Regions from separate parts of the Bacillus sp. 2175 genome, predicted to be linked through region 3. Evidence: riboswitches for the same ligand, from Rfam matches in the RefSeq annotation. Region 3 holds a riboswitch; each other region holds the start of a gene.
The links. A riboswitch is a leader RNA that binds a small molecule or an ion and turns the genes downstream of it on or off. The one in region 3 is predicted to bind S-adenosylmethionine.

Region 1: another riboswitch for S-adenosylmethionine. It lies ahead of ACXKY9_RS15880 (hypothetical protein); the one in region 3 lies ahead of ACXKY9_RS24770 (methionine ABC transporter ATP-binding protein).
Region 2: another riboswitch for S-adenosylmethionine. It lies ahead of ACXKY9_RS26985 (bifunctional O-acetylhomoserine aminocarboxypropyltransferase/cysteine synthase); the one in region 3 lies ahead of ACXKY9_RS24770 (methionine ABC transporter ATP-binding protein).

The regions. Positions count from the first base shown of each region.
Region 1 is NZ_CM173819.1:3,046,683-3,049,962, forward strand. Features, by position in the region: gene ACXKY9_RS15865 (hypothetical protein) at 1-271, opposite strand, end outside; gene ACXKY9_RS15870 (NAD(P)H-dependent oxidoreductase) at 268-843, opposite strand; gene ACXKY9_RS15875 (SWIM zinc finger family protein) at 867-1,256, opposite strand; gene ACXKY9_RS15880 (hypothetical protein) at 1,519-1,776, opposite strand; SAM riboswitch class I at 1,877-1,975, opposite strand; gene ACXKY9_RS15885 (hypothetical protein) at 2,098-2,289, shown strand; gene ACXKY9_RS15890 (YwiC-like family protein) at 2,320-3,042, opposite strand; gene ACXKY9_RS15895 (ECF transporter S component) at 3,225-3,280, opposite strand, start outside.
Region 2 is NZ_CM173819.1:5,172,043-5,175,322, forward strand. Features, by position in the region: gene metA (homoserine O-acetyltransferase MetA) at 1-439, opposite strand, end outside; gene ACXKY9_RS26985 (bifunctional O-acetylhomoserine aminocarboxypropyltransferase/cysteine synthase) at 423-1,721, opposite strand; SAM riboswitch class I at 1,814-1,918, opposite strand; gene ACXKY9_RS26990 (chloride channel protein) at 2,240-3,280, shown strand, end outside.
Region 3 is NZ_CM173819.1:4,738,014-4,741,293, reverse strand. Features, by position in the region: gene ACXKY9_RS24785 (toprim domain-containing protein) at 469-813, shown strand; gene ACXKY9_RS24780 (thioredoxin family protein) at 817-1,125, shown strand; gene ACXKY9_RS24775 (hypothetical protein) at 1,278-1,622, shown strand; SAM riboswitch class I at 1,748-1,855, shown strand; gene ACXKY9_RS24770 (methionine ABC transporter ATP-binding protein) at 2,034-3,059, shown strand; gene ACXKY9_RS24765 (methionine ABC transporter permease) at 3,052-3,280, shown strand, end outside.

The DNA of each region.
Region 1 (3,280 bases), 1.7 Mb from region 3:
AAATTTTTCCGATTAAGTGTGGATGTTCACTCAAAAAATTCCACTGTAACGCTTTAGGAAGAAAATATGTTTCATATTCTTTACTTCCCCGTACTATCTCATCTACTTCTCTTTCACAAATTCCTCTTATTAAATAATCATTTCTTAACTCTATTTGAATTTGCTGAAATGTTTCGCTACATTTTTTCAATTGAAGTAAACGCGTAACATACTTCCGAAAAAGTTCGCCATCATACTGAACACAGTTTATAATACAGTCAACTTCATTCATAATGTACGAGCCTTTTCTTCTATTTGTAATAACCATTTTTCACGCTTTGATACTTTACTCTTTTTCACAGATTGAAACACTGACCGTTTTATATTGCGAATGCCACAAAAACGTAAAACACCTCTCTTCATCATAATCCAATCTGCTGATCGATATAACAATGCGACGTACCATAGGGGCGAGTCTAACTTATTAATAACCCATGCTTTTTTCCCTTGCAATAATCCTTTCGGCAGAGCCCCTTCATATTTATAAGCAAATCCAGCTACGAAAATACGATCGATAAATCCTTTTAAAATTGCTGGCATCCCCCACCACCATATTGGATAGATGAATAAAAGTGTATCTACTTCTTCTACTAACGTTCTGTACCGAGCTGTTTCTTCTTCATTTACTAAATCACGTCTTTTCTTCTCTTCATTAAATACGAGGACTAGATCAAATTGTTCTTTGTATAAATCAAGCAGCGTAACTGAATGATTTGTTTCCGGTAGTCCTTTTTGCACATGATTTAAAATCGCCGCGTTAAAACTTGAAGGATTAGGATGAGCGTATACAATTAGTACGTTCACTACATAACAACTCCCTCTATACGTTAAAGTTTCCCCTTCTTTAACATCTTCTCTACAATCTGTACGTTTTTCGAACTTTGCAATAATCGATTCAATAATATAAGTAATTCTTCTTTTTCTAAATCTCTCAGTTTCTCTTTAACTGCACTCTCACCAGCACCTTGAATATCATAAACAACTGCCGCCATATGCTTACAAAGATTCTCATATGGACATTTGCAGCTACTTTCTGAAAAATCTTCGAGATCGATAACTACTTCATAATTTCCTGCATTTCCAGTAACGAAAGCAAACACTTTTTTATCATGTATTTCAACATCTTCTACATGTCCATCTTCATAATATTCATATCCCTTATCTACAATGTACTTTGGGATCCATTTCGTTATATCTTTTAATAAGTAAGCGTACATAATTGTACCCCTTCCTTTAATTCCCTTTTGACTTCAAAAATCCTGTATGTTATTCTAATAACTGTCAAATAGCAAGTCTATATGACAAAACGACTGACACCTATTCGGCGAAGGTGTCTCTTTTCATTTGCAGCCGATATGAATTGCCTCTTTCAGGCACATTCAATTTTTGACACTACACACTCAACACCATTCCCTGTATCAGGCTGCTTTAGCAGTCTTTTACTCTACATACTCCGTTATTTTAAGAAAAAAAGAGAGCTTAGCTCCCTTTTCTCGCCTTATACAATACCCCTTTTTCAGCATAGAGATATTCATCAGCTAATGTAATTTTCCCATCCAGTTTTAGTTCGTCTAATAATCTTGATAAATAAAATTGATGCAACATCTTTTTCGTGAATTTTCCTTCATGATGCGAAACGATATGTTCTTGAATATCTAACAATGATATCGGCTTATCTTGCTCTATCATATATTCATAAACTGTACTACGCAGTTTTACGTATTTTTCGAGTGTCACAGTAATGCGCAACCCCTTTCTTCTTAATATAAATTTTCGTAATCGGTTTTTTTGCAATAAAAAAACCTCTCCGATAAGAAGAAGTTACGTATATATCTTCGTCTTATCTCCCAGAACAAATATGTTCTGCTGGAATTAGCACCTGCATCGCGGTTGCTGGGTTTCATCGGGCCAGTCCCTCCACCTCTCTGGATAAGAAAATATTCACTTAATTCTTACTATACGTAATTCCACTTTAATTGTCAAATAAATATAACAAATTATATTTTCTTCCTTACTGTTCATACTACCCATATACGAACACGCAAGGAGGATTATGAAATGCATCAAAATGCTCGCGGATATGTACAAGATTCTTTTCAATCATTACAAGAAGCTAAAAATTGTTTAGAAGAAGCGCTCGAAACAGTTGAAAAAGATTTTAATCGCGCTCGTATTGAACAATCACTTTATGCTGTTGAACAAGCTATTCAACGTTGCGAGTACACCGTTCACATTTTAGAAAAAGATTAAAAACTTCCCATCAATTGATGGGAAGTTTTTTCAAATGGCATACTTCATAATTATTGCCGTTATAATTAAAAAATATACAGAATTAGCAATTTCTAAAATTCCTACTTTTATAATAGAAATTTTTTTGCCATACAACACAATTGCTCGAATGGCACTTGGTATAAAAATAAGAGAACACCAGGGATTAATCACAAATATGATTATCGTTAATACGATATGATATCCCCAAGATATAAGACGATACTTCGGGTTATTTTTTTCACGAATCATCGTTTTCACATAGAACGTACTACCTAAAAAGTATAAAAATGAAATAAGTGCAATGAATATAGCTGTATGACCGATTTGCTTCATTGAAAAGTAATAACTAATTAATCCACCGATACAAAACACAATAATCGCACAAATATCATTTAATAGTGCTCTTTCATTTTTTTGACGAGCGTAATACATATTCACTATAAATAATGGAATCATTACTATTACGAATAAAAGAATTCGCCACTCATATAATAAAGAAATCATCCCAAATAGGAACGCAATACTGAAATAAACAATGGCAGCTTGTAAAAACTCTTTTTTTCGTCTTTGCTTTATGTACGTAAGAAATGGATACGTGGCTAAATAGATAAAAAACCACGCTAAAAACAATGGAATATGATAAATAGTAGGTTTCCCAAGTATGACACTTAATAAAAAAGGAATAACAAGCATAGCCCATGCACCATGTTGCTTCGGAATAACTAACTTCATTAACTATACACCTCCCTTTTGAAAAAAGTTCTCACCTACCATTATACAAATAATTTTATATAATAACGGATGTATATTAAATCGATTTTTTGACAAAAAAATGCTCCTTACAGTATGTAAGAAGCATGAAAGAGGCAAACGAATATGTAAGTCGCGACCCTACCTTATATGAGTATGCTTTTCTATGTCACGTTATGCTCATCTAATATACCGTATTTCTTTTTAAATCTTGTAAGAA
Region 2 (3,280 bases), 430 kb from region 3:
CCTGTGCTCCCCAGCAAATATGGAGCGTAGATGTTACATTCGTTTTTGAATACTCCATAATATGTTTAAGCTCTTCCCAATAATCTACCTCTTCAAAAGCAAGGGTCTCCACTGGCGCTCCTGTAATAATGAGCCCATCAAACTTTTCATTTTCAATATCACGAAACGTTTTATAAAAGCTTGTTAAATGTTCTTGCGTTACATTACGAGATAGATGTGATTCCATATGAAGCAAATGAACATCTAATTGTAACGGTGTGTTTCCAATTAAGCGAAGTAATTGTGCCTCTGTGTCTTGCTTCGTTGGCATTAAATTTAATATAGCAATTTTCAAAGCGCGTATATCTTGTGTTTCCGCTCGCTCCTTCGTCATTACAAAAATATTTTCTTTTTGTAACACTTTGCGAGCCGGTAAATCTTTATCAATTATGATCGGCATGTGTTTTGCCCCCAACTAGAGCTGCTTCCAAATCTGCAATAATATCAGAAACATCTTCTATACCAACTGATAAACGAATTAAATCAGATGTAACACCAGCTAAACGCTGATCTTCAGCATTTAATTGTCTATGCGTCGTACTAGCAGGATGTATAACGCAAGTTCGTGCATCAGCTACGTGTGTTACAAGAGTTGCTAGTTTTACATTTGCGATAAATTCTTTTGCTGCTTCTAATCCGCCTTTAATACCGAAAGTTAAAACACCACTAGCACCTTTTTTCAAGTACTGTTGTGCCAATGAGTAATTTTCATTACTATCTAAGCCCGGATAATTCACCCATTCAATACGTTCATGATTAGCAAGCCACTTAGCAACTGCAAGAGCATTTTCACTATGACGTTCCATTCGTAAATGCAATGTTTCTAAGCCAATATTGCTAATATATGCATTGAATGGGCTCATACAATTTCCATAATCTCTTAATAGCTGAACACGTGCTTTCACAATATACGCTGCTGCACCAAAGTTTTGAACGTAACTTACACCGTGATAACTTGGATCTGGTTCAACAAGTTCAGGATACTTTCCATTTGTCCAATCAAAGTTTCCACCGTCAATTACAATACCGCCTAAGGAGCTCGCATGCCCATCGATATACTTCGTCGTAGAATGAACAATAATATTTGCCCCATGTTCAAACGCCTGGCATAAATAAGGAGTTGCTAATGTATTATCAACGATAAAAGGTACCTCTAATTCTTTAGCAGCAGCTGAAAATTCTTTAAAATTTAAAACATTCATCGCTGGATTTCCTAACGATTCTGCATAGATAAGTTTCGTCTTGTCATTAGCAAGCGCCGTAATTTCATCTGCCGTTAAATTTGGATTAAAGAACGTAACATCAATGCCCAGTTTACGCAAACTCACTCCAAATAAATTAAACGTTCCCCCGTAAACCGTTGAAGAACAAAGTAAATGATCCCCACTACTACAAATATTTAAAACTGCGAGCATAATAGCTGCTTGCCCAGAAGCCGTTGCAACAGCTCCTACACCGCCTTCTAAATCTGATAACTTCTGCTCAAATGCGGCTAGAGTAGGGTTTCCAATACGTGTATAAATATATCCTTCTGCCTCTAAGTTAAATAGGGCTGCTAAATCATCTGAAGTATCGTATTTATATGTTGTACTTTGATAAAGTGGTAAAACACGTGGTTCACCATTTTTTGGCGTATAGCCACCTTGCACACAAATTGTTCCTTTTCCCCATGATTCTCCCATCTCTCATTCTCCTTTCTTTTATACAAAATAAAAAACTGCCCCTTTCCTGAAAACAAGAAAGGAGCAGTTTGAAAACACGCTCTAAAGGCTCTTTCTTATCTCTCAGGATTACTACCTGCAGGATTTGGCACAATTCCGTTATACGGCTGTTGCCAAGGTTTCATCGGGCCTGTCCCTCCACCTTTTCTTGATAAGACTATGCAATTACCGTTGATTTTATAGCAATAATTTCCTAATGTCAAACGGTTTTTCTGAATGTTCTAAAATAAATGTTAACAGTTTCATATAAAGCAACAAAAGAAATATATTCTAGTCTATTTCAAAAAAGACCTTTAAAAACCTCAAATCAGTCTATAAAATTAAATAAGTAATTTAACCTATAAATTCAAATTCCCCTAAAGTTAACCTATATGTTGAATAGGCCATCTCCTCAAAAAGATACTATATATATTCAATCCATTTTTCACTAGTATATTTCACTTTTTTACCTACTAAGATTTACATAACGGAGGTATAACATGACAAATAAAAAAGATATGCAGTACATACTTGCTCTATATGGCATTCTTCTAGGATCTATAGTAGGAGCTACAGTCTGGTTATTTTTAGTCACAATAAATATTGGAATCCACTTTATTTGGGGATACTTGCCTGAAGTTCTCTCTTTTCCCTCTTATTACACCCTTTGCGTAACAATAATTGGCGGGGTCCTTGTTGGTCTATCACAAAAACATTTCGGTACATACCCACGCCTTATGCCTGAAGTGATGGCTGAATATAAAAAAACTGGTCGAATCGAATATCGCTTTGTCCATCAGGCTACTTTAACAGCGATTATTGTTTTAATTTTCGGTGCTAGTCTTGGTCCAGAAGCCGCACTAGTTGGAATTATAGGCGGACTGTGCACATGGGTAGGGGATCGCTTTAAATTTGCCTTAAAGAGTATGAATGAGCTAACCGAGATCGGAATTGGAGCTACTTTAAGTGTCATTTTTAACGCACCATTATTCGGTTATTTAGCACCAAATGAAAATGAGGGGGAACAAATTGCTGCTTTTTCTAAAGGAAAAAAGGCGATTGTATACTTAGCTACTACTTTCGCAGGTTTTTCTGTTTATTTACTACTGAGTAAACTCGATAATCGTGGATCCTTTATTGTTGATTTCGGGGAAGGTGCACTTTCATTCAATGAATGGATCGCATTTCTTCCACTTGCTAGTATCGGTGCTATAGTTGGTTTCTTTTATTTCAAGTTAGAATTCACATTAGAGAAGTTAATTCACCCTTTTAGGGAATACAAACTGACACTCGGAATTATCGGTGGTATTTTATTAGGAATTGCGGGAACTTTTCTTCCGTACACATTATTTTCAGGTGAGCATCAATTAAAAGAATTAGTTGTTGAATGGAGCCATTTATCTTTTTGGATACTACTTCTTTCAGGGATTTTAAAGTTGTGCATTACTGCCGTTTGTTTGAACACAGGGTGGCGAGGTGGACATATCTTCCCAATTATATTTTCCGGGTCAAGTATCGGATACGCTGTAGCATCTATTCTT
Region 3 (3,280 bases):
GCTGTCCTTTTTTATTTTGTGTGAAATAATGAAATTCAAGTTATATGTAAATAAATAAGCTATTATGAGAAAAACTGTTTTGTGGTAAGGTTTCATAAGTCTTCACAATCTAAACGAGCCGCTTGCGCTTTTCATTGTCCAGCTCCACCTCCTAGCCCTTCATGTCTAAGAACCTTCCGTACGAGAAGACAAAAAGCGTCTTCTGTACGAAAGAACCTTAGCCAACAGGGCTAAACAGTCGGTTCCGCTTTTCGTTGTCTAGCTCCAGCGGCTAGAACAGTCGGTCATTTCACTCCTTCACTTGAGGCAAAAGGCGCCTCTAGTTCAGGAGTTCCAATGCCCTCCTGTTCTAAACGAGCCGCTTCCGCTTTTCTTTTGCAAAAATAAACAGGAAACAACATGAAAATAACGAATATACTATATACTAAGTTCAAGGTTATATAGTATATGGTGATCGGGTGATGACATATGATTTATGTAGAAAAAGTCATTATTGTAGAAGGTACATCAGATAGAAGAAAGATTGAATCTATTATTCGTGAACCGGTGGAAATTGTTTGTACAAATGGTACAATTGGTTTGTCGAAAATGGATGAGCTCGTTGATCAGTTTTTTGATAAGGAAGTGTATGTGCTAGTGGATGCTGATGATGCTGGAGAAAAGTTAAGGAAACAATTTCGAAAAGAATTTCCGCAAGCCGAGCATATCTATATTGATCGCTCGTACCGAGAAGTGGCAACTGCGCCATCTACACACTTAGCAAATGTATTATGGGGAGCCGACATTGACGTTTATACAGAATATTTACGGTAAGGAATGATAGAAGTGATTGATTGGACAGGAGCCGAAGCTACAGCCCTAATAGAGAACGAAGAAAAAACAGTATTATATGTATATACTCCAATGTGTGGAACATGCCAATTAGCAAAAAAGATGTTAACAGTTGTTGAGATGACAATTGAAGGCCTCAAAATTGGGATGTTAGATTTAAATTATGCTCCGTATTTAGCGAAAGAGTATGGGATTGAAAGTGTACCTTGTTTACTTGTTTTTGAAAATGGGACACTGATGAAGAAGATATACGCATTTCATTCGGTTGAATATTTATATACGGAATTAAAGTAGGCGGCAAAATTTTTGCCGCCTCGACATATTTCTTGGGAAATATGTCGAGATGCAGGGTGGATACAGTATTTGTCGAGCGAAAATAACAGGATTGCTCTTTAGTGAGAGGGAATGGTATGTAATAGAAAGTGATATGAAGGATGTGATTTAGGGTGAGATTATATTCTTTGCTTCAATCATTTGTAAATTACGCTAATGGTCAATATCATTTAGAACCGCTTTTAAGACAAGAAGAAAAAACTGTTAATTTTCGCTTTGGAGATGAAAGTTGTTCGTTACAAATTTCAAGAGATTATATAGAGCTGGTACATGAGGAAAGAGGAACGGAACAAATCATTTGCTTAGATGAAAAGGATATAGAACAATTGGTGAATGGAAATGTACGATTGCAAATGTTAATGAACGATGGACGTGTACAATATTCAGGAACGTACCGAACGATGTTATTAGTGGAATCGATGTTTCATATATGTAAACCGATGTCAGTAGGTGCTTAAAATTCTGAAGTTTCATTTTTTGCGAAAATTTCTGTTGACATGGTGAGTGTATATTGATACAATTCAAGTCATAAAATATAGACAATTTCATAAATTTCAAATCAGACGAAAATTGAATCTGATTTCTCTTATCAAGAGAGGTGGAGGGACTGTGCCCTGTGAAGCCCGGCAACCGTCAACTTATGTTGAAATGGTGCCAATTCCTGCAAAGCGAATGCTTTGAGAGATGAGAGAGAGGGATAATGTTGTTATATACGCATATAAACCTTTCTGCTTCTCTAAAGCAGAAAGGTTTTTTTATTGTTTGAATGTGGAGGACATTCAAATAATAAAAGTAATGATAACATTGGACTACACGCATTAAAAATAAAAAATTGCGGAGTCGATCCAAACAAAAAAGGGGTGAACATCATGATTCTATTAGAGAACGTAAAGAAAATATATAAGGCGAAAAGCGGTGATGTCACTGCTGTAGATAACGCCAATTTAAAAATAGAAAAAGGCGAAATATTTGGTGTTATTGGATATAGCGGCGCTGGAAAAAGTTCGTTAATCAGATTGTTTAATCAGTTAGAGAAACCGACTTCTGGCCAAATTACAATTGCGAATCGTGTTATATCAGCAATTACAGGAAGTGAACTTCGTAAGGCAAGACAAGAAATCGGAATGATTTTTCAACACTTCAACTTACTTTGGTCACGAACTGTACGTGAAAATATTGAGTTTCCACTTGAAATTGCAGGTGTTGATAAAGCGAAGAGAAGAAAACGTGTTGATGAATTAATTCATCTTGTTGGATTAGAAGGAAGAGGAGACGCGTACCCATCTCAGCTGAGTGGAGGACAAAAGCAACGCGTCGGGATTGCAAGAGCATTAGCTAACAATCCACAAGTGCTTTTATGTGATGAAGCAACGTCAGCTCTTGATCCGGAAACGACAGATCAAATTTTAGATTTACTATTAGACATTAATAAGCGTCTTGGTTTAACAATTGTACTCATTACACATGAAATGCACGTGATTCGAAAGATTTGTAACCGAGTGGCGGTAATGGAGAGAGGAAAGATTGTAGAAACAGGTCCAGTACTTGATGTATTCCGTAATCCGAAGCAAGATATTACGAAACGATTTGTACAGCAGTTAACAGATTCTGAAGATACAAATGAAACAATTGAAAATTTAATTGAAAAATATCCAGATGGAAAAGTAATTCGTTTGCAGTTTATCGGTGAGGCTGTAGAAAGACCAGTGCTTCAACGATTAATGCAACGCAGTGATATAGAAGTTAGCATTTTGCAAGGAAATATTGCACAAACGAATAACGGTTCTTACGGTAGTTTAGTTGTTCATTTAAATGGTGAGGAAACAGCGATCCAGCAAGCAATAGAAGGAATTCATCAAGATCAAGTAGAGCTGGAGGTGATTGCACATGGATAAGTTACTCGCAAATGTTGATTGGAATCAAATGTTAGAAGCAACTGGTGAAACGTTATATATGACGGCAATCGCAGCCCTTGCGACATTTGTTTTAGGACTAATTTTAGGATTGTTACTCTTCATGACAGCAAAAGATAATTTATGGGAAAACAAATCAATTAATACGGTGATTGGAGCATTCGTAAATATATTCCGCTCTATACCGTTCATCATTTTAATTA